DNA from 2 places in the Rhizobium sp. ZPR4 genome. Region 1 is predicted to be linked to the other one. Evidence: riboswitches for the same ligand, from Rfam matches in the RefSeq annotation. Region 1 holds a riboswitch; the other holds the start of a gene.

The links. Region 1 has a riboswitch for S-adenosylmethionine ahead of metA (homoserine O-succinyltransferase). Riboswitches for the same ligand answer to the same signal wherever they lie in the genome.
Region 2: it holds a riboswitch for S-adenosylmethionine, as region 1 does, so the genes downstream of both, ABOK31_RS00740 (O-succinylhomoserine sulfhydrylase) here and metA (homoserine O-succinyltransferase) in region 1, are expected to answer to the same signal.

The regions. Positions count from the first base shown of each region.
Region 1 covers NZ_CP157967.1:3,285,861-3,297,658, reverse strand. Annotated here, with positions in the region: gene ABOK31_RS15920 (aldose epimerase family protein) at 1-327, opposite strand, end outside; gene ABOK31_RS15915 (hypothetical protein) at 461-952, opposite strand; gene ABOK31_RS15910 (VWA domain-containing protein) at 1,063-2,256, opposite strand; gene metA (homoserine O-succinyltransferase) at 2,260-3,186, opposite strand; SAM riboswitch at 3,235-3,312, opposite strand; gene ABOK31_RS15900 (NUDIX domain-containing protein) at 3,389-3,811, opposite strand; gene ABOK31_RS15895 (MoxR family ATPase) at 3,811-4,653, opposite strand; gene ABOK31_RS15890 (ABC transporter ATP-binding protein/permease) at 4,817-6,667, shown strand; gene efp (elongation factor P) at 6,799-7,368, opposite strand; gene epmA (EF-P lysine aminoacylase EpmA) at 7,521-8,585, shown strand; gene ABOK31_RS15875 (lysine-2,3-aminomutase-like protein) at 8,582-9,634, shown strand; gene ABOK31_RS15870 (acyl carrier protein) at 9,991-10,242, shown strand; gene ABOK31_RS15865 (acyl-CoA dehydrogenase family protein) at 10,242-11,435, shown strand; gene ABOK31_RS15860 (amino acid--[acyl-carrier-protein] ligase) at 11,441-11,798, shown strand, end outside.
Region 2 covers NZ_CP157967.1:144,033-155,830, forward strand. Annotated here, with positions in the region: gene ABOK31_RS00725 (Hsp33 family molecular chaperone) at 1-102, shown strand, start outside; gene apaG (Co2+/Mg2+ efflux protein ApaG) at 123-515, opposite strand; gene ABOK31_RS00735 (DNA helicase) at 1,129-1,842, shown strand; gene ABOK31_RS00740 (O-succinylhomoserine sulfhydrylase) at 1,923-3,110, opposite strand; SAM riboswitch at 3,154-3,232, opposite strand; gene ABOK31_RS00745 (2'-deoxycytidine 5'-triphosphate deaminase) at 3,305-4,399, shown strand; tRNA gene ABOK31_RS00750 (tRNA-Gly) at 4,458-4,531, shown strand; gene ABOK31_RS00755 (VOC family protein) at 4,584-4,961, shown strand; gene ABOK31_RS00760 (LysR family transcriptional regulator) at 4,971-5,879, opposite strand; gene ABOK31_RS00765 (MFS transporter) at 5,981-7,207, shown strand; gene ABOK31_RS00770 (acyltransferase) at 7,326-7,901, shown strand; gene ABOK31_RS00775 (methyl-accepting chemotaxis protein) at 7,986-9,992, opposite strand; gene ABOK31_RS00780 (transporter substrate-binding domain-containing protein) at 10,423-11,298, shown strand; gene ABOK31_RS00785 (tellurite resistance TerB family protein) at 11,401-11,798, opposite strand, start outside.

The DNA of each region.
Region 1 (11,798 bases):
CTTGCCGCCGTGCAGGTGAGTGACACCCTTTTCGTTGAGCTCGAGTTGATACTCCTTGCCATCCAGCGTGAAGCGGCCGGCGCCGATGCGGTTGGCGCAGCGACCGGGCGTGGCGCCGAAATAGGAGGAATGGGCGGGATAATCGGCAAAATCGTCAAAGCCGAGCAGGAGCGAGGGCTCGTGGCCCTCAAGGCGAAGATCCTGGATGACCGCGCCCCACGACATGATGTGCGCGGTTAACCCGCCACCGACGATCTTGACGCGATAGACCGTATCTCCATCGGCTGTCGTCCCAAAAACTTCCCGCTGCAAAGTGCTTTCCGTCATATCAACTCATCCATTGCTTTTGAGTATGTGAGGCCAGACCCTGCCCCCATTCTCGTCGTTCCGCAACCAGTCCGATGGCGAAATTTAGGGGCGGGTGGAAAGGGAGCAAGGTCTGATTAGGCTTTGCCCATAACTAGTAGACTGACACGTTATGCTGTGAATGTGAGGCGCATAAGAAAGGCAGTCGATTTCGTCCTGATCCGTCCGGCTTGTCGTGAAGAGAGTTGGTTGTCTGTCTGCTGAAAAGCGTGCGAATTAATTGGTTCGACCCATCCGCTTTTTCGGCCTCCATGATCACCATCAACCTGTCACCGCGAACGGCGAGAAGGATATGGAACGCCTTTTGACCGTATTTTTCCATATAGGAGCTCCAGCGTCCTATACCCGCCGCGTAACTCGCGTTTCCATAACTGCTCGTCTCCGCAGTAGCGCTCCAGCCATTGCTGGTGCTGATCCTCATAAACCTGCCCTGCCTGATTATTCCCATGCGGCACTTTTCACCGACGCTGGCGTTGGAGTCGATCTGTTCCCATTGTCCGGAGAAGCCCCCTTCTTCGGATCTTGCTTGCTGCGAAACGAGCAAAATGGTTGCGATGAAGAGAAGAAATTTCACAGCGTAGTGCACGCATATCTCCACCGATTTCCCCGAAGATGCGGGGAGGTATCTATCATCCTTCTCTTTCTACAAATGGTTGTGGTTATTTGGTGGCGCCGCGAGAGGCAAATGCTGAACATTCAGCGCGATAATTCCCGCGTCGCCTTTTCCAGCCCGCCGAGTGTCAGAGGGTACATGCGGTCGCTCATCAGCCGCCGGATCATCGAGATCGAGGTCGTATGGCCCCAATAGCTTTCCGGCACGGGGTTGATCCAGATGCATTTGCGGAAATGGCCGGTCATCCGGGCGAGCCAGGCTTGCCCTGCCTCCTTGTTCCAATGCTCGACCGAGCCGCCGGGCTGTGTGATCTCGTAGGGGCTCATCGAGGCGTCGCCGACGAAAACGACACGGTAGTCGGGGCCGAAGGTGCGGATCAGGTCCGTCGTTGCAGTAATGTCGACGCGCCGGCGGCGATTGTCCTTCCAGACACCTTCATAGAGGCAGTTGTGGAAGTAGAAATATTCCATGTGACGAAACTCCGCGCGGGCGGCGGAGAAGAGTTCCTCGACAACGCGGATATGGTCGTCCATCGAGCCGCCGACATCGAAGAACATCAGGAGTTTGACGGCGTTGCGGCGCTCCGGCCGCGTCTGGACGTCGAGATAGCCATGCTCGGCGGTGGAGCGGATGGTGCCGAAGAGATCCAGCTCCTCGGCTGCCCCCTCGCGCACCCAGCGGCGCAGGCGTTTCAGCGCCACTTTGATGTTGCGGGTGCCGAGCTCGACGCCGTCGTCGAGATTCTGGAAGTCGCGCCGATCCCAGACTTTTACCGCGCGGCGGTGGCGCGATGTTTCCTGGCCGATGCGCACGCCTTCCGGATTGTAGCCATAGGCGCCGAAGGGCGAGGTGCCTGCCGTGCCGATCCACTTCGAGCCGCCCTGGTGCCGGCCCTTCTGCTCGGCCAGCCGCTCACGCAGCGTCTCCATCAGTCTGTCGAAGCCGCCGAGCGCCTCGATCTCTCGTCTTTCCTCTTCGGTCAGATACCGCTCGGTGAGCTTGCGCAGCCATTCCTCGGGTATGGCCCTCGGCTCGACCACATCGCCCTCGGTATTGCCGCCGATCGCTTCCACGCCGCGGAAATAGTCGGCGAAGACCTGATCGAAGCGATCGATGAAGCGCTCGTCCTTGATCAGCGTCGCGCGGGCTAGATAGTAGAAGGCCTCGACGTCGTAATCGGCAATCCCTTCTTCCATTCCCCCGAGCAGCGACAGGAATTCCCGGAGCGTCACCGGCACCTTCGCTTCCTTCAGTTTCAGGAAGAAGGGAATGAACAAGCCTCAGGTCCTTTCCTGGCCGATCTCCTCCAGATCATACGGCGTGGTCTGGTAGATCTCGTTGATCCAGTTGCCGAAGAACAGATGCGCGTGGCTGCGCCACCGGTTCTGCGGGGAGATTTCCGGGTCGTTATGCGGGAAGTAGTTGTGCGGCATCTTGATCGGCACGCCCGCATTCACATCGCGGAAATATTCGTCCGCCAGCGAGGTGGAATCATACTCCACGTGATTGAACATGTAGAGCCGGTTGCAGGCCTGTTCGTGCACGAGGCAGACGCCCATTTCGCTCGAATCCATCAGGATCTGCAGGCCGGGCACTTTTTCGATGTCGGTGCGCTTTACCTCGGTCCAGCGCGAGACCGGAATGGCGAAATCGTCGGAGAAGCCGTTGAGATAGACTGAGGAGGGTTTCAGGTTCTGGTGGCGATAGACGCCAAAGGCCTTTTCCGTCAGCGTATATTTCGGCACGTTGTGGAAATGGTAGATCGCCGCCATCGCGCCCCAGCAGACGTTCAGCGTCGAATGGACGTTGGTGGCGGTCCACTCGAAGATCTCCTGCATCTCTTTCCAGTAGGTGACGTCTTCATAGTTCAGCAGCTCGATCGGCGCGCCGGTGATGATGAAGCCGTCGAACTTGCGGTGCTTCACTTCTTCCCAGGTCTCGTAGAAAGCAAGCAGATGCTCCTCGGAGGTGTTCTTTGCCTTGTGCGCGCCGATGCGCACCAGCGAGAACTCCACCTGCAGCGGCGATGCGCCGACCAGGCGCGCCATCTGGACCTCGGTCTTGATCTTGTTCGGCATGAGGTTCAAGAGCCCGATCTGAAGGGGGCGGATATCCTGACGGAACGCCACCGTTTCGGTCATCACCCGCACACCCTCATTCTGAAGGGTTTCAAACGCGGGGAGCGTATCGGGAATCTTGATGGGCATCTTTTCACTCGCCAAATACAAAAAAACCGGCCGCGATCATGAATCGCTACCGGTCCGCACGCGGCCCTTTAGCGACTTATTTAACGTGGCTGCAAGCCGGCCGGCCAAATCACCACGAGAGAGATTTCATAAACCTGTCATTCCGGCGGGTCAATGGGCTAACGGGTCGCCCGTGCGGCCGCTCTCTGGTGTCGTTTCTCCCTCACAGATGGTCGAGAAGTGCGTCCATGTCGTAGCCCAGGCGCTTCCGCGCTTCGGCAACCGGTATCCAGAAAAAGCGAAAGCGGATGGGTTCGCCGCCGCCAAAGGGCATCGTTTCGAAATGATGCCATTCGGCCGGTGTCGCTTCAGGCACATGGCAGCGAAAATAATGCCGGCGATAGAGATGGCTACGCCCATTCTTTTCAAATCGATAATCACTAACGCCGAGGGGATGAATGGCATCCGCAATCAATCCGGTCTCCTCGGCAAATTCGCGCGCTGCTGCCAGAGCCAGATCTTCGCCTTCCTCGACCGTACCGCCCGGCACCTGCGGTTCGATCGTTGGGAAATCCGGCTCGTCGAAGACAAGCAAATGTCCATCCCGAACGGCGTAGATCAGGACCTTGACGGCATCCGGCTGCATTATTTTCCTTGCCCTCGCGCCATGAAGGCCAGCCGTTCGAAGAGATGGACATCCTGCTCGTTCTTCAGCAATGCGCCATGCAGCTTCGGCAGCGCGTTCTTCGCATCGGCGCGCAGCGTTTCGGGATCGACGTCGTCGGCGACCAGCAGGCGAATCCAGTCGAGGGCTTCGGAGGTCGAGGGTTTCTTCTTCAGGCCCGACACGTCTCGAATTTCGAAGAATTGCGTCAGCGCCGCATGGACGAGTGATTGCTTGATGCCGGGATAATGCACCTCGACGATGCGCTTCAGCGTCTCCATGTCGGGAAAACGGATATAGTGGAAGAAACAGCGGCGCAGGAAGGCATCCGGCAATTCCTTCTCGTTGTTCGAGGTGATGATGACGATCGGGCGGATCGCGGCCTGGATCGTTTCGCCGGTCTCGTAGACATGGAATTCCATGCGGTCGAGTTCCTGCAGGAGATCGTTCGGGAATTCGATATCGGCCTTGTCGATCTCGTCGATCAGCAGCACGCACTTCTTCGGTGAGGTGAAGGCCTGCCAGAGCTTGCCCTGGCGGATATAGTTCCTGACATCATGAACTCTGATGTCGCCGAGCTGGCTGTCGCGCAGGCGAGAGACTGCATCGTATTCGTAGAGACCCTGTTGGGCCTTCGTCGTCGATTTGACATTCCATTCGATAAGGTCGAGGCCGAGGGCGGCGGCCACCTGGCGTGCAAGTTCGGTCTTGCCCGTACCGGGCTCGCCCTTTACCAGAAGCGGGCGCTCCAGTCTTATGGCGGCGTTGACGGCGACCATCAGATCCTTGTCGGCGATATAGTCGGCAGTTCCCTGGAATTGCATCGGAAGGCTTTCTCAATCTTTCGAGTGCAAGCTAATTGCTGACCTTATTCGGTTCAAGACGCGAAACCGTGTATATAGGAATGTGATCCCACCGATCTATTGCAAGGGTGGACATGAGGGCGGGTCATGATTAACTGACGGGACGCGTCGCAGGGAAGTGCTGATGGCAGTTGAAAAGCAAGCCAAGCCGAATATCCAGGGAAACGAACAGGTCGGATACGATTTGAGCCTTTTCTTTCGGCTGAGGATGATGTTCTCCGCTTTCTGGAATTCGGCTGTTCGCATCAAGATCATTTCCCTGACTGTCGCGCTCTTCGTGATCATTCTGGTCACGGCCTATGTCCAGGTGCTGCTCAATAGCTGGAATGCGCCCTTCTACGATTCGCTGGCAAGGCGCGATATTTCCGCTTTCTTCCATCAGCTCGGCGTCTTCGGCATCATAGCTGGCTCGCTGCTGGTCCTCAACGTCGTCCAGGCCTGGCTCAACCAGATGACCGCGCTCTATATGCGCGAAGGGCTGGCGCGCGATCTGGTCGATCAATGGCTGCAGGCCAAGCGTGCGCTTCGCCTTGCTTCCTCCGGTCTTATCGGCGTCAATCCCGACCAGCGGCTGCATGAGGACGCCCGCAATCTTGCCGAAAGCTCGACCGGTCTGGCCATCGGCCTGGTGCAGGCGACGATCCTGCTTTTGAGCTTCATCGGCGTGCTCTGGGAGCTCTCCAGCGGCATGGTTTTTCACCTCAGGGGCATGAGCTTCTCCATTCCGGGCTATATGGTCTGGGCGGCGATCCTTTATGCCGGATCGGCGTCCTTCCTCAGTCAATTCGTCGGCCGCCGTCTGGTGCGGCTGAACGCGGATCGCTATTCGAAGGAGGCTGAGCTGCGCTTCGCGCTCATGCATGCCAACGAGCACATGCCGGCGATCACGATTGCCGGCGGCGAGGAGAACGAGCGCCGGCGGATCAATCTCGATATATCAGCCGTGCTTGCCGTCATCCGCCAGCTCGCCATTGCCAATACCAATCTTACCTGGGTTTCTGCCGGCTACGGCTGGCTGGTGCTGATCATTCCCATCCTCGTTGCCGCGCCCGCCTATTTCTCCGGCGGCCTGACCTTCGGCCAGCTGATGGTGGCGGTTGGCGCCTTCAATCAGGTCAATTCCGCGCTGCGCTGGTATGTCGCCAATTTCGGCCCGATTGCCGAATGGCGTGCCACGCTGATGCGCGTGACCGATTTCCGCAAGGCGCTGACGGAAATGGACGACAAGACGCCGATGCCGCACACCCTCGTCTTCGAAAAGGCGGCACCGGGCACGATGGTTTGGACCGATCTGGAGATTTCGACGAAGACCAATGACGAGGCGACGGAAAACGGCTTCCGGATCGCGGAAGGTACCGTGACGATCAATGCTGGCGAGCATGTGATGATCAACGGCGATCACGGCGTGAACCGCAGGCTGCTGTTCGAGGTGCTGGCGCATCAATGGTACAGCGGTTCCGGCACGGTCAGCCTGCCACCGATGGACGATATGCTGTTTGTGCCGCACACGCCCTATGTGCCGACCGGCACGCTCAGGGAGGCAATCTGTTTTCCGGACGATCGGGACGCCTATGACGATGCCGCCGTCGATACCGTCATCGACAAGGTGGGGCTTGGCCGCCTGAAGAGCCGTCTCGACACGCAGGCCCGCTGGGATCGATTGCTCGACACAGAAGAACAGAAGGCCGTCGGCTTTGCGCATCTGCTGCTCGCGAAGCCGAAATGGGTCGTTTTCGACGATGCCCTGGAAGGGCTGGAGGCCGAAGTTCAGGCGAAGGCCTTTGCTCTGCTGGCAGAACTGGAGGATGCAACCCTGATCTATATCGGCCGCTCCGATGCTTTCATGCACGCCATGTCGCCGCGCGTCCTGCACCTGCAGTCCTTGGCTCCGCATGAGCACAGCACCGATATGCCAACGCCTGCCGAAACTGCCGGTGCTGCGCAGACGGATGAGAAAAAGGCCAGTGCACCGTAACCAAGCGCGCCGTAACTAGGGCGGCAGGGTAAGTCCTCGCATCGCCGCCGCTCTGGCTTCAATTTGCCCAAAACGAAAAACGCCCCGTCACCGGGACGGGGCGTTTTTCAATACGGAAAGAAGCTGATCGCTCAGTCCTTGGCGCGCTCGACGTAGGAATTGTCTTCCGTGGCGATGACGACGCGGGTGCCGGCGGTAATGTGCGGCGGCACCAGGGTGCGGATGCCGTTCGACAGTATGGCAGGCTTGTAGGAAGACGATGCCGTCTGGCCCTTGACGACCGGTTCGGTCTCGGTGATTTCGAGCGTCACGTGGCGCGGCAGTTCGAGTGCCAGCGGAATGCCTTCATGGATCGACAGGATGCAGGTCATGCCTTCCTGCAGATAGGCCTTCTGGTCGCCCATGGTTTCAACGTCGACGACGACCTGGTCGTAGGTGGCCGGGTTCATGAAGTGGAAGCCTTCGCCGTCTTCATAGAGATACTGGAAGTTCACGTCTTCGACGAAAGCGCGCTCGACCTGCTCGGTGGTGCGCCAACGCTCGGAGACCTTCACGCCATCGACGATGCGGCGCATGTCGACCTGGGTGACTGGAGTGCCCTTGCCCGGATGAAAGTTCTGAGCGGTGAGAACGACGTAGAGCTTGCCGTCGACGTCGAGAACGTTGCCCTTGCGGACGGAAGAGGCGATGACCTTGACCATAAGACTTCCTTGTAACGCTGCGTTTTGCGTCGTAGAGGGACTGTCTGAATGCTCTCCGAGACGCAGCTTTTGTTTGCTTGGGGGCGCAACTACCCTAAATCAACGGAAATTGCCACCCCCCAACGTGGCCGGTGCGCGGAAGAAAGCTAGGAATGAAGCCAAAGACGAGCAAAGCGTCCCCCTGGTGGACCCGCAATGTCCATGCGGACCGGCGGCCGTTCCTCATCGGCCGCAATGCCATCCAGGCGGCGCTGCGGGTTTTCTTTGCGCGCAACGACTTCATCGAGGTGGATACGGCGACGCTGCAGGTGTCACCCGGGAACGAGGCGCATCTGCATGCTTTCGAGACCGAGGCGCTGACGACAGACGGCAAGGCTTTGCCGCTTTATCTGCACACATCGCCGGAATTTGCCTGCAAGAAGCTGCTTGCGGCCGGCGAAGAGCGCATCGCGTGCTTTGCCCATGTCTACCGCAATCGCGAGCGTGGGCCGCTGCACCATCCGGAATTCACCATGCTCGAATGGTACAGGGCGAGTGAGAGCTACGAGGCCTTGATGGCCGATTGCTCCGCGCTGCTGGCACTTGCTGCGGAAACGGTGGGGGCTAAAAAACTGAGCTATCGCGGCGCCGAGATTGATCCGTTCCTTACGCCCGATCGCATCAGTGTTGCGGCCGCCTTTGAGCGCTATGCCGGCATCGATCTCTTTGCCTCTATCGGCCTCGATGGGTCGACGGATCGCGAGCGCCTGGCGGCGGATATGCGCCAGGCCGGTATGCGCGTGGCGGAGGACGACCTGTGGCAGGACCTCTTCAGCCGAGTGCTGGTCGAGAAGATCGAGCCGAATCTAGGCTTCGGCCGTGCCACGATTCTTGACGAATATCCCGTCTCCGAGGCAGCACTTGCGCGGCCCTCGGCCGGGGATCATCGCGTTGCTGAGCGGTTCGAGCTCTATGCCTGTGGCGTCGAGCTTGCCAATGCCTTCGGCGAGCTCACCAATGCCGAGGAGCAACGCCGCCGGTTCGAGATCGAGATGGCGGAAAAGCAGCGCGTCTATGGCGAGACCTATCCGCTGGACGAGGAGTTTCTGGAAGCGCTCGCGGTCATGCCCGAGGCGAGCGGCATCGCGCTCGGCTTTGACCGGCTTGTCATGCTGGCAACCGGCGCCTCGCGGATCGAGCAGGTGCTCTGGGCGCCGGTTGTGGAGTATGACGCATGAATGTGATGCGCCCGATCCGGACCATCGGCGAGCTTGAACGTGCCGGGCTGATCGATGCCGACCAGGCAGTTGCGCTCGAAGTGGTAGCGGAGCGCTATGCCGTTGCCCTGACGCCGACCGTGATGCGTCTCATCGACCCCGAGAACCCCGCCGATCCCATTGCCCGGCAGTTCGTGCCTGATGCGGCGGAACTCATCGTCACGCCCGAGGAGCGCGCCGATCCGATTGGCGATCACGCGCATAGCCCGGTCGAAGGTATCGTGCATCGCTATCCGGACCGCGTGCTTCTGAAAGCCGTGCATGTCTGCCCGGTCTATTGCCGCTTCTGCTTCCGCCGCGAGATGGTCGGACCGCAAGGGCTCGGCACGCTGGACGGCGATGCGCTCGACGGCGCCTTTGCCTATATCGGCGAGCACAGGGAGATCTGGGAGGTTATCCTTACCGGCGGCGATCCGCTGGTGCTTTCGCCGCGGCGGCTCGAAGAGATCTTGAGGCAGCTTGCCGATATCGACCATGTGAAGATCGTCCGCTTCCACACGCGCATCCCCGTCGTCGATCCCTCGAAGGTCGATGCGACGCTGATCGCGGCGCTGAAGGCGAGCGGTAAGACCATCTATGTCGCACTGCATGCCAATCATTCACGCGAGCTGACGGAGGAGGCGCGGGCTGCCTGCGCCCGGCTGGTCGATGCGGGCATCGTGCTTGTCAGCCAGTCGGTTCTGCTGAAGGGCGTCAACGACGATCCCGATGTGCTGGCGGCGCTGATGAAGGCTTTCGTCGAAACGCGGGTAAAGCCTTATTATCTGCACCATCCCGACCTCGCGCCCGGCACCAGCCATTTCCGCCTTGGCATCGCCGAGGGACAGGCGATCGTTGCGGCGCTGCGCGGCCGCATCTCGGGCCTTTGCCAACCGACCTATATTCTCGATATACCGGGTGGCTACGGCAAGGCCGACATCGGCCAAGGCTCGGTTCGCGAGTTGCGCGAAGGTTGCTATTCGGTTTCGGACTATCGCGGCGGTGAGCACATTTATCCGCCGGAAGGTTAAATGCCGCTGCGCAAGTCTATAGTTTACTGACGCTCTGATTGTGATGACGTTTTTTGAATAAAACGTAGTGGCGAATTTTGGAGCGTTAACCTTCTTGGCGCCCGGTTCTTTCCAGAAATCATTACGCCTTCATATTAGTTATTGTTGATATTTGTGTGCGGGCCGCGCCTTAGATGGCTTACGTTTGGTAAATTTCAATCAGAAAAATCTAGAATATAGCAATTTTCTACGAATTATAAGTTGTTTGTATTTACCACGTCGCTTAGCGGAATGTTCTATTTTGCCTGTTACTTCTTGGTGAACGATAAGACTGTATAACTGCGGTTATGCTTACCATTGCCAGAAGGGACTAGACTATGAACAAGACGATTCGCGATTTGCTGGCCAAGTTCGGCGCGCTTCCCGTTGCTATCGATCAGATTGAAGACGATGCTGATCTCTACGCAACCGGACTGTCTTCCTTCGCTTCCGTGCAGTTGATGCTTGGCATCGAGGAAGCCTTCGATATCGAGTTTCCCGACAATCTGCTGAACCGCAAGTCCTTCGCCAGCATCGCCGCGATCGAAAGAACCGTCGGCATGATCCTCGACAGTAGAAAGGTCGCGTAATGACTGCGGCGGTCGCTATACTTGAGGTTGGGACGGGCGAGGGAGCGGCGGTGCGCGCCGCCCGTGTCGCAGCGATCGCCAGCCAACACGCCGATGCCGTCGATGCCGAGGGTCGGTTCCCACGCGAAGCCGTCGACGCGATGCGCGCCGAAAAGCTGCTCTCCATGCAGATCCCCGCCGATCTCGGCGGCGAGGGCGCGTCGATCACCGAAATCGCCGAGCTCTGCTCGATACTCGGTCAGGCCTGCGCCGCCAGCGCCATGGTTTTCGCCATGCACCAGATCAAGCTTTCGAGCCTGGTCGAGCACGGCGCCGAGAGCGACTGGCACCGCGATTTCATGCGCCGTATCGCAAGGGAACAGCTGCTGCTCGCTTCGGCAACGACCGAAGGCGGGATCGGCGGTAACCTGCGCAACAGCATCTGCGCCATCAAGGTCGAAGGCGACACCTGCTCCCTTGAAAAGGATGCGACCGTCATTTCCTACGGCGCCCATGCCGACGCCATCCTGATTACCTCACGCAGCCATGCCGAGGCGGCGTCCTCCGATCAGGTGCTGACCTGCTTCCTTAGGGACCAGTACGACATCAAGCGCACCGTCGAGTGGAACACGCTCGGCATGCGCGGCACCTGCTCCGATGGCTTCCTGTTCAAGGGCGAGGCTCCGGCCAAGCAGATCCTGCCGAAGCCGTTTGCCGAGATCGCCGCGCAATCGATGCTGGCAAGTTCGCATCTGCTCTGGAGCGGCGTGTGGTACGGCATTGCCGCTGATGCGGTTTCCCGCGCGCAGGCTTTCGTCCGTGCCGCCGCCCGCAAGTCTCCCGGCGCACCACCGCCCGGTGCGCTGCGTCTCGCCGAAGCCTCCAGCATGCTGCAGATGGTGAAATCCAACGTGGTTGCCGGGCTGAAGGCCTATGAAGAGGCGAAGCTCGATGCAGACCGTCTCTCGTCGATGGCTTTTGCCGTGGCGATGAACAACGTCAAGATCGCCTCGTCCGAGATGATCCTGCCGATCATCAACCACGCCATGCTGATCTGCGGCATCATGGGCTACAAGAACGGTACGCCCTACAGCCTCGGCCGCCACCTGCGCGATGCGCACTCGGCGCAATTGATGATCTCGAATGACCGCATTCTCGGCAATACGTCGACCATGCTGCTCGTCCACAAACAAGATACTAGCCTGTTGGGGTAACCGTCATGGATATGCAATCCTCGTTTCTCGACCGTCTTTTCGATTCCGGTCTTTTGATCGACACCGGCGTTGACGGCCTCTATGGCCGCAGCGGCCAGTTCGAAGACGTCATTGCCGCTTTCGAGCGGCTGATCGACAAGTTCGGCGGTGCCGATGGCGCCGAAGCCATCCGCTTTCCGCCCGGCATGAACCGTGCCTTCTTCGAAACCAGCGGCTACATGAAGAGCTTCCCGCAGCTCGCCGGCACAGTGCACAGTTTCTGCGGCAACGAGCTCGACCATATGAGCCTGCTGAAGTGCATGGAAGTCGGCGACGACTGGACGAAAGACCAGCAGGCGACCGATATCGTGCTGACGCCGGCGG
Region 2 (11,798 bases), 920 kb from region 1:
GAGGAAATCGAGGCCAGCCAGGAGAATGGCGAAATCGCCGTGACCTGCGAGTTCTGCTCGACGACCTATCGCTTCGAAGTGGCTGAAATAGAAGCGGCTTGACGCTGCCCGGTTGCGGCGGCTCAGTTCAGCGTGCGCAACAGGTTCGGCGTATCCAGCGAAAAGGCGGGGATCTTGACATGGAAGAGTTCCCCGTCGTCCGTTTCCATCTGGTAGTGGCCAAACATCATGCCTGACGGGGTGTCCAACGGGCAGCCGGAAGAATATTCATAGGTATCACCGGGTTTCAGATGCGGCTGCTCGCCGACGACGCCTGGCCCCGTCACTTCATCCACCATGCCGTTCATGTCGGTGATGTGCCAGTAGCGCGTCACCAGTTTCACGGCCTGCTCCGAGTGGTTGGAAATGACGATGCGGTATCCCCAGACATAACGATCATCGTCCGGATCGGATTGCTCCTCCAGATAAAACGGCTCTACAACCACTTCGATGTCGCGTGTTAGGGCGCGATACATGCCTGATACCTTGCCACTGCTCTGAAACGTTGAGCGCTCCATGAAGCCCTCATTGTCGTTTCAGCATTTTCAAGTCTGCGGCATATTATCCGCTTTCCACCGCTCCCGCAAAGCGCGGGATATTTAGCGGTATCCTATAACCAATCCATTCCGTCAAGGAACGGCGTGATGAAATCTGGCTCATGGTGCCGGACCGTTCTGAAATTCAGCTATTACGGCCGATGAAAAAGGTTAGTCCTTTCTTCTCAAAGTATCTTGTTTCGCTCGTCATTTAATCTCGTCTACCATAATGCCCGCTGACGGAGCATGCGGCGGGCAGATACGCTTGCCGCAATTGCTGGTGCACTTCAATGATCGGTCGTCACATCTGATCACCGGCTGTTAAAATCTCCCGGCCATATAACCCCTGTTCTTTCTTTATGTTCCTTGGAGGGAACTTGCCCGGATTCCCTGCCAGGAGGATTTCGGCTATGATCTGATTCTGGCATGGCCCGTGCCTCCCCCCTCCACTCGGGAAAGTATATTTCATGCGGGGCCGTCGATATCCAAACCGACTGTTTGAGCACCTGGCATAAGGAGGGGTTGCGGTCATTGCTCGCAATAGGAGGTTTAGATGAGGCTTTCTGCCCCTGTTTATCATTTGAAGCGTAAGGCGAAGCTCCTGTCTCGCCAGCAGAATATCCCCTTGCACGCCGCGCTGGATCGCGTCGCGGCTGGTGAAGGTTTTGAAGGCTGGAGCTTGCTTGCAAGTAAAACCAGCTCAGCCGTGCCAATCGGCGAGTTGTATTCGCGTCTGAGCCCGGGCGATCTGGTGTTAGTCGGCGCGCGGCCCGGCCATGGCAAGACCTTGATGAGCTTGAGGCTCGCCGTCGAAGCCATGAAGGCCGGCAATCGCAGCGTCTTCTTCACGCTGGAGGACACGGAAAAGGTCGTTCTGGACCGTTTCCCGGTCATCGGTGCCGATCACGCGGAATTTGCCGATCTGTTCGAGTTCGACAATTCCGACGCCATCAGTGGCGACTATATCGTCGAGAGGCTGGCCCAGGCGTCGCGCGGCACGCTGGCGGTGATCGATTTTCTGCAGCTGCTGGATCAGAAGCGTGAGAAGCCGGAACTGATGATCCAGGTTCAGACGTTGAAGGCGTTTGCGCGTGCGGGAGGTGTGATCGTCGTCTTCATCTCGCAGATCGACCGGTCTTACGATCCGGCGCTGAAACCCGTGCCCGATCTTGCGGATGTTCGCCTACCGAATCCGCTGGATCTCGGGCTGTTCGACAAGATGGTCTTCCTGAACAACGGTCGGGTTCAGTTCAAGGCCGCCAGCTGACGGCTGCCGTTCCTGCCATCGCCCGATGAGATGAAGGCAGGTCGAGCCGCCCGGAGAAAATCCGGGCGGCTCGATTGATATCAGGCGGAAACCTGCTCGAGCGCGCGGGCGAAATCCTCGACCAGATCGGCGCTGTCTTCGATGCCGGCGGAGAAGCGCACGGTGCCCGGCGAAATGCCGAGCTCGGCGCGGGCCTCGTCGGTGAGGTTCTTGTGCGTCGTGGTGGCCGGATGGGTGATCAGGCTCTTCGAGTCGCCGAGATTGTTGGAAATCTTCACGATCTCCAGTGCGTTCTGCAGCTTGAAGGCCGCTTCCTTGCCGCCCTTGAGCTCAAAGGCGACGAGGGTCGAGCCGCCGCTCATCTGCTTGGCGATGATATCGGCCTGCGGATGGTCCTTGCGGCCCGGATAGATCACGCGAGCGACCTTGTTTCCCTGCTCGGCGAGGAAATCGGCTACCTTGGAGGCGTTCGCCGTCTGCTGCGCAACGCGCAGCGGCAGCGTTTCGATGCCCTTCAGCAGCGTCCAGGCCGTAAACGGCGACATGGCCGGGCCGGTGTGGCGGAAATAGTCCTGCAGGTTCTCGTCGATCCACTGCTTGTCGGAGAGGATGACGCCGCCCAGCGAACGGCCCTGGCCGTCGATATGCTTGGTGGCGGAATAGACGACGATATGGGCGCCGAGTTCCAGCGGCTTCTGGAAGAGCGGCGTCGCAAAGACGTTGTCGACCACGACCTTGGCGCCGATCTGGTTGGCGAGCTTGGCGACGGCTGAGATATCGACCACTTCCAGCGTCGGGTTGGTCGGGCTTTCGAGGAAGAAGACCTTGGTATTCGGGCGGATGGCCTTTTCCCAGTTCTCGGTGAAGCGGCCGTCGACCAGCGTGCATTCGATGCCGTATTTCGGCGCGAGCGTCTCGACCACCCAGCGGCAGGAGCCGAAAAGGGCGCGGGCAGCGACGATATGATCGCCTGCCTTCAGCTGGCAGAGGATGGCGGCGGAAACGGCGGCCATGCCCGAAGCCGTGGCGCGAGCATCTTCAGCGCCTTCCAGCGCGCACATGCGCTTTTCGAACATGTCGTTGGTCGGGCTGCCGTAGCGGGCGTAGATGAAACCGTCCGTCTCGCCCTTGAAGCGAGCTTCCGCCGCTTCCGAGGTGTCATAGACGAAGCCCTGGGTCAGGTAGATTGCTTCGGAGGTCTCGCCGAACTGCGAACGAAGCGTTCCGTTGTGTACGAGCTGGGTTGCGGGGCGCCAAGTCTTGCTCATGCCATCACCACTTTCAAAACAAAAAAACCGGTCGCGAAAGCAGACCGGTTCAACCCCGGTCTTTTTAGCCATTTGTTTAACGTGGCTGCAAGCCGACCGGCCAAATCACCACGGGATAAGTTGCAATACTGCCGTTGACGGCTTGCGTCAATTCCCCGAGTTTGGTTTTGTCTGCGGCAAATTATGAGAGAAGCATGATGGCTCGCAATACTGGAATTCTGGCCGACCGCGCCATTGCAGCGCTCTTCGAAACGGGGCGGCTGACGAGCGAGAGAGAACTGGATGTCGATCAGATCCAGCCGGCAAGCCTTGATCTGCGGCTCAGCTCGCATGCTTTTCGCGTCCGCGCCAGCTTCATGCCAGGCCCGTCGCATCTGGTCGCCGACAAGCTCGACCGGCTGAAGCTCCACGTCGTTGATCTCTCTGAAGGCGCAGTGCTCGAGACCGGCTGCGTTTACATCGTGCCGCTGATGGAGCGCCTCGACCTGCCCGAAGACATGTCGGCTTCGGCCAATCCGAAGAGCTCCACCGGCCGTCTCGACATCTTTACCCGCGTCATCACTGACCGGGCGCAGGAGTTCGACAAGATCCCGGCCGGCTATTCCGGCCCGCTCTATCTCGAAATCAGCCCGCGCACCTTCCCGATTGTCGTGCGTCGTGGTTCGCGCCTGTCGCAAATCCGCTTCCGCGTCGGCCAGGCCCTGCTCACCGAGCCGGAACTTCTGGCGCTGCACGAGACGGAAACGCTGGTTGCCAGCAAGAAGCCGAATATCACCGGCGGCGGCATTGCATTGTCGATCGACCTCGCCGGCGACAAGGAAGGGCTGATCGGCTATCGCGGCAAGCACCACACGGCGGTCGTCGATGTCGACAAGAAGGCGCAGCACGATATTTTCGATTTCTGGGAGCCGCTCTATAGCCGTGGCCGTACCGAGCTGATCCTCGACCCGGACGAGTTCTATATCCTCGTTTCGCGCGAAGCGGTGCACGTTCCCCCGCACTTTGCCGCCGAAATGACGCCGTTCGATCCGCTGGTCGGCGAATTCCGCGTCCATTATGCCGGCTTCTTCGATCCGGGCTTCGGCCATGCGCCGGCCGGCGGCCGCGGCAGCCGCGCGGTGCTCGAAGTGCGCAGCCATGAGGTGCCCTTCATCCTCGAGGACGGCCAGATCGTCGGCCGCCTGATCTACGAACACATGCTGGAACAGCCGAGCAGCCTCTACGGCTCCGGCCTTGGCTCCAACTACCAGGCACAGGGCCTGAAGCTCTCGAAGCACTTCCGGCTCTAGACGTCCACCGACCGGCCTTGACAGAGGCCGCCAACTGTTGGACATCTCAAAGATGCAGGCGGGTGTAGCTCAATGGTAGAGCAGCAGCTTCCCAAGCTGAATACGAGGGTTCGATTCCCTTCACCCGCTCCAACCCCCAGTTTGACTCGCTTGTTCTCTGTATCATTGGGGGGAAGAACTAGCCTTGATCGACCACATAACCATCGAAGTCAGCGATCTCGATAGGAGCAAGGCTTTCTATGAGCGGGCTTTCGTGCCCTTGGGGTACGGCCTGTCCTTCGGAAAGGAAGGCGTGTTCTGGGCGTTCGACGTCGGTGATGGCAGCCTGTTCGAGATCCAGCACACCGGTAGCAAACAACCTTTGACGCACCTGCACGTCGCCTTCCGGGTTGAGAATAGGGCGCAAGTCGATGCCTTCCATCGCGCCGCGCTCGAAGCCGGCGCTAAGGAGAATGGTGCTCCCGGCCCGCGTCCGGAATACACCGCGGATTACTATGCCTGCTTCGTCCTCGATCCCGATGGCTATAATATCGAGGCGATGGTCAACAGACCCGGCGTCTGATTGCCGGGTTCAGGTCAAGAAGGGCCTCTTCGCTTTCAGCGCTTCCGCCAGTGTTTCACCGAAGGTCGCGATTGGGCGGGCAAGACGCCCAGCCGGCGGGCGGTGCACCAGCCAATTGACCACTTTGGGGGTGAAATCCGGGGCCTCGATAATCTCGATAGCATTGCGCCAGCGGCTGTCCGCCAGTGCGGCCGGCGTCAGGACACCGATGCCGAGACCGCGCGCAACCAGCGACATGCGCAGATCGGCGCTCATGGCCTCGACCCCGACATCGAAGGGCAGGCGCTCGGCTTCGAAGCGATGCTGAATGAAGGCACGGAAGCCGCAGCCGCTCTGGTTCATGATCCAGGGAAAGCGGGAGAGATCTTCAAGTCTTGGTTCCTTGGGAACGCCGAGCGAGGGCGCTGCGACCAGAATGACGGCATGGACTCCGAGCATCTCGCCGACCACATTGTCGGGCGGCTGCAGCCCCTCCGCCAGGCAGACCGTCGCCGCATCGAGCTGACTGTGCGCGACCTGCTCGATCAGCTGTGGCGACCAGCCGGTGACGATCCGTAGCGTCAATTGCGGAAACTGGCTGCGCAATTCATCAAGCGGAGCGGATAAGGCCGCTTCGGAGAGATAGGGCATGATCCCGAGGCGAAATTCACCGCCGATCGTGCCGCCGGGCGAAACGCCGGCCTTGAGATCATCGAGCGAGCGCAACACCCGGCGCCCATGCTCATAGGCCTCGCGTCCCGCCGCCGTCGGCCTCAGGGGCTTCGATTGCCGGTCGAGGAGGGCGATGCCGAGACTGTCTTCCAGGTTCTGTATGCGCCGGGTGATGCCCGGCTGGGTCAGATTGATGCGTGCAGAGGCCGCGACAATCGAGCCCGTTTCCACCACAGCGACGAAAGCTTCCAGATCATGAATGTTCATGCTGAACTCGCATAATCATTATTAGTTCATTTCAATTGCCGCATTATGCAACAAGGCGATAAACATGGCTATCTTTATTATCAGAAATTATTGGAGAGCTCATGTCGCAAGTTCCCGAATGCATGACGAGCGAGCCGGAGGAAGATGTTTACACGGCAGCGGCCGCTCCTTCGACCTTGTTGTTCGCCATCGCCACCGGCGTCATCATCATCAATCTCTTCGCACCCCAGACGCTGGTTGGCATCATCGGCCCCTCGCTCGGCTTTTCCGAGAGCGGCGCGGGCCTGGTAGCCATGGCCTCGCTGCTCGGTTATGCCGCTGGCCTGTTTTTTCTAGTGCCGCTGGCGGATCTCATGGAAAATCGGCGGCTGGTGCTGCGCATGCTTGTCTCGGCTCTGGTCATGGCTATTGCCGCCGCCTTCGCGCCGACGGGCTGGAGCCTGCTGATCTTCCTCTTCCTGCTGGGGGCGGCCTGTTCGGCGATCCAGATCCTCGTGCCGATCGCAGCCGCCATGGCACCGCCTGAACATCGCGGCCGGGTAATCGGCAATGTCATGAGCGGTGTCATGGTCGGCATTCTTGTCTCGCGCCCGCTAGCGAGCCTGATCGCCGATTTCTGGGGCTGGAGAAGTTTCTATGCCATGAGTGCGGTGACGCTCGCGCTCTTGGCGGCCGTTCTCGCCCTGCGCCTGCCGGAGCGGCGCCCGTTGGTCAGCGCAAGCTACGGGGCCTTGATCGGCTCGCTCTTCGATCTCTTGCGGGAGGAGCCGGTGTTGAGGCTGCGCGCCTTCACCGCCGCGTTGATGATGGCAAGCTTCAGCCTGTTCTGGACTTCCGTCGCCCTGCGTCTGGCACAACCACCATTCTCGCTTGGCCAATCCGGCATCGCACTGTTTGCCCTCGTGGGCGCCGGCGGCGCTGCTGCGACCTCTGTCTTCGGCCGCATGGGTGACAGGGGCTGGACACGGACGGCGACATTGGCTTCGCATCTGATCGTCCTTGCCGCCATGGCGGTCGCCGCATGGGTAGGCGCAATACGGTCGGGCGACTCTATGGCCCTGCTGATCCTCCTGGGTGCCAGCGCCGTCCTGCTCGATGTCGGCGTCACCGGAGACCAGACCTTGGGCCGTCGTGCTGTCAATCTCCTGAAGCCGGAGGCTCGCGGACGCATCAATGGTCTCTTCGTCGGCATCTTCTTTCTCGGCGGAGCTCTCGGATCGGCGCTTGCCGGCACGGCATGGGATTTCGGCGGCTGGGTTGCTGTCTGTGCAGGGGCCGCGGGCTTTGGCGTGATTGCATTGATCACGGGCCTTGCCGCACGCACCTGAACGATGCCAGGAGACGGGCAGCACTTGTGATCGCACGGCCGCATCGCCATCTGTAGCGCTTTCAGGTGGGCGCCAGACAAACATGTAAAAACAGACGCCCCTTGTCAGGAGTGTCGGAATGCGTGGAATTGCATGGCTTTACAGGCTGAGAGCCGTTTTCAGGAGCGGTGTGCTGAGAATTGCCCGCAGCACCAAAGTCCCTCTCGGCACCAGGATCATCTGGAGGCGCGGCGATGTTCGCATCGGAGAGAGAGTGCATTTCCGTAAGGGAGTGGTCATCGATGCGCAAGAAGGCAGTATCGAGGTCGGCAACCACGTTTCCTTTAACGATTATAGCATCCTGCTGGGCCGTGGCGGCATCTCCATCGGCAACGACGTACGCATCGCCGCTCATGCGATGATCGTCTCCTTCGATCACAATTTCGATGATGTTTCCCGCCCGATCCGCCTTCAGGGTGTCACGAAGAAGCCGATCGTCATTGAAGATGATGTCTGGATCGGCGCAGGCGCCAAGATCCTCGGCGGCGCCCACGTCGCCAAGGGATGCGTCATCGGCGCCAATGCCGTTGTCAAAGGAAAGACCGAGCCCTATGGCATCTATGTCGGAGCTCCCGCAAGGCTACTGAAGCGGCGCGGAGAAACCGGCGACCGCGGATCTGCAAGGGTCGAACAATTCGCCCGCGCGAAAAAGTAAGCAGTTCGACCGGGTAATCTCGTCGGGCTGGACGCTTTACATTGAATGCACCACGAGTGGCTGTCGATGCCGACGTTGCCGGTTTCAGAACTCAGTCCAATCCGATTCCTTGCTCGTTGTCGCCGCCGGCGTCGCACCGAAGGCGCTCAGCAGCTTCTGACCGAGCGCACGCGCGGGAGAAGCGGCCGGCCGCACCTTGGCATTGTCGACGGCCCGGATACGCGGAGTTGCAACCGGCGGGGCCGCCGGTCGAGGTGCCGGCCTCGGCGCTGGGCTGACGACAGGTTTCGCAGAGACGCGCATGGCATCGCCGCCATCCGTGCGAAACTGAGCAAGCAGGTTGGACAGCGAGGCAGCCTCCGTCGCCAGGCTGTGGCTTGCAGCCGTGCTCTCCTCGACCATGGCGGCATTTTGCTGCGTGCCGCGATCCATGCTGTTGACGGCCGTATTGATCTCCTGCAGGCCAGCCGACTGTTCGCGGGAGGCTTCGGCGATCGCCTGCACATGCCGGTTGATTTCCTGCACGCCCGAGACGATGGCATCGAGTGCCTTGCCGGTTTCGCTGACCAGTCCGACGCCCGTACGTACATGCGTTTCGGAAGTAGCGATGAGACCCTTGATTTCCTTGGCAGCATTGGCGGAGCGCTGAGCAAGCTCGCGCACTTCCTGGGCGACGACGGCAAAGCCCTTGCCGGCATCCCCCGCACGGGCGGCCTCGACGCCGGCATTCAGCGCCAGAAGATTGGTCTGGAAGGCAATATCGTCGATGACGCTGATGATGTTGCCGATCTCGCCCGAGGACTTTTCGATCTGCTGCATGGCTTCGATTGCATTGCGGACGATCTCGCCGGAGTGTTCCGCGTCGCCGCGGGTATGGGCGGCGAGCTGGCTGGCCTCCTGCGTGCGCTTGGCGGCGTCCTTGACGGTGGTGGTGATTTGCTCCAGGGCGGCAGCGGTTTCCTCGACGGAAGCGGCCTGCTGTTCGGTACGCTTGGAAAGCTCGTCGGCTGCGCCACGGATTTCGTCGGCACCGGCACTGATGGCGCGGGCGTTGGAGCCGACGGCTTGTATCGTTGCGTTGAGCTTGTCGAGCGAGCTGTTGAAGTCCTGCCGCAACTGATCGAGATGCGCAACGAACTGGGTATCGATCTGCGTGACGAGATCGCCTTCCGCAAGACGCCTTAGGCCGTCGCCGACAGCCTGAACGGCCTGTTGAAGCTGTGCCGCTTCGGCAGCCTGCCTTGTCTCGCGCTGGCTACGCTCGCTGTCGCTGAGGATGCGATCCGCCTCGGCCTGCGCTTCAAGGCGGGACCGCTCGACGGCGTTGTCACGGAATATGGCGACGGCTGAGGCCATCTGCCCGATCTCGTCGCGGCGCTCCTGGCCCTCGATCTCGCTTGCCGTGTCGCCATGCGCAAGTGTCGTCATGCGCTGATGCAGCCGCATCAGCGGCGCGGCGATGCCCTTCTGCGCGGCATACATGCCGAGGAGGATGGCCAGCATGATCAACCCGGCGAGAGCCATGAGCATGTAGTTGACGGAGCTGTTGAGATGGACCGACAAGGCATCGGCGCCCTGGTTCATCCGGTTTGTCAGCGCATCGTCGTTGGCCTGGATGCTGGCAATGAGCTTGGGTAGCTTTTGGTTGACCAGTATCAGAGTCGCTTCGGCGCCCTTGAGGTCGCCGTTCTTGCGCTGATCGATGGTCTTTTCGGTGAGGCTTTGCACCTCATCGAGACGGGCAAGGATCTCATCGATCGATTGCTTTGCCGAGGGAATGAGATTTTCCGCATGGGTCAGTCTTTGCTTGGCTTCGCCGAAATAGCTGCTGCCCGCAGCAATCGCCTTGAAGGCGTCACTGCCGGGATCGAAATTCAGCATCAGGCTTGCTTGCAGCACGGAAGCGAGAGAGGCAGCGCTCGCACGCGCGGCCTCGCGCGCCGCGACGGCTTCATTGTCGAGGAAGGCGCTATAGGCCCGATCCGCCTTGTGGAATTCGCTGGCGATCAAAAGCAGGCCGACGAAGGAAATGACGCCGAGAAACAGGATCACGGCGAGCATCTTGGTTTTGATTTTCAGGTTCCTGAACATGGCGGTCCGCCTGCGAATGCCGTGCCTTATTCAGAGTGAGACCAAGAACCCGCTCGCCCGTCTCGGGTCGTGAGGGGAGCGCTGCCTGAAGTGCACGGGTGAAGCCGAATTTGCGTGATACCTTGCCGAGAAGGTCCAGACGACCTGCATCATGCGATCGGCGTTGGGGCCGATGTCGTCGATGGCGCTGAGTACAATCAACAGAGCTTAATCGACCGCTAACAGTGGCGGCGGCAGAGCCGGATTCCCTCATTAATTTTGTGCATGTGCAAAACTTCGCAACCGGGCGGTGCGCATGATCTCCGCCGTTCATCCAGCAGACGCGGCCGCCGACATTGCATGGCGCGATATTCCCCCTGCGGCGTGACTCTGCTAAATCGGATTCGTGAATCAGAAATGTGCATCCACGACCGGAGGCTGGATCAAGACCATGCCTGTTTGCCTTTCGTCGACGATCTTCGTCGCCCGGCTCCTCGCGTGTGCGGCATTGGTCGCCATCTCCTGCGCCTGGCCGGTTGCTGCCGAGGAGACGAAGCCGCAGAACCTGCCGATCCTGTTCGATGCGCGCGAGCGCCTGCCGAAGCCGGACCTGTCCTCCCTGGTCAGGCTGCGCTTCCTGACATCGATCGATTTTCCGCCCTTCAATTTCCTCGATCAGAACGGCAAGCTCACGGGCTTCCATGTCGAGCTGGCGCGCAAGATCTGCGATGAGCTCGCAATATCCGACAAATGCCAGATCCAGGCCTTGCCCTTCGGCGAATTGCAGGGCGCACTCGCGGCCTCCCAGGGCGATGCCGTCATTGCCGGCGTCGCGGTCACGCCTGAACTGCGCAAGACTTTTGCCTTTTCGCGGCCTTTCCTGACGTTGCCGGCCCGTTTCGCGCGCAATCTCAAGGCATCGATCAGCGGCAGCACGGCCGCCTCGCTCTCGGGACATCCGGTCGGTGTCGTCAAGGGCACGGTGCACGAGGCAATGCTGACGGCCTTCTTCCCGGCGATCAAGCCAGTGCCGTTCGACGACAAGGATGCGCTGCTGGCCGCCGTCAAGGACGGCAAGGTCGATGCCGCCTTCGCTGATGGCCTGCAGCTTTCCTTTTGGGTCTCGTCGCCGGCGGCGGAAAAATGCTGCGCTCTGTTTGATGGTCCCTACCTGTCGCAGCAGTTTCTCGGCGAGGGCTTGACCATCATGCTGCGTCAGCAGGATGCCGATCTGACGGCCGCGATAAATCATGCGCTTGCCACACTGTCACGCGACGGCAGGCTGCAGGAAATCTATCTGCGCTATTTCCCTTATGGGCTGTACTAGAGCGGTTCAGCTTTTCACGGCTTCTCTGAAGCGCTCTAACTCTGTGTTTTCTCGCAATTGCGGACAGAAAACCGCTGCGCACTTTTCCCGGAATTGCTCTGGTCAGGCCTTGCGGTAGCGGGCAATCGCGCTGCGCTCGATGGCCGCGCAGGTCAGCTTGTCGAGGCCAAGACGGTCGCGAAGCAGGCTGAGCAGGCGCAGTTCCTCGGCCTTGACCGACAGGTCGGCCGAAGCGACTTCGACGGCAAGGGCGTAGGCTGTATCGTAGAGCCGCGCCGGCAGCGTATCGCGTACGGTTTCGAGCACGATGTCGAGCCCTTCATTGCTGGCCAGGAGCTTGGCGCAATCGCGGGAGACGGAGATCAGCTTCTCGTCGTCGAACCCCTTGAAGACCGGCAGGGCGTGGATGAGCTCACCGATGCGGCTGAGTTCCCGATCGTTCATCGTGCGATCAACGGCCGAGGCCAGTACCATGACATAGATCAGGGCCTCGTGAGCAG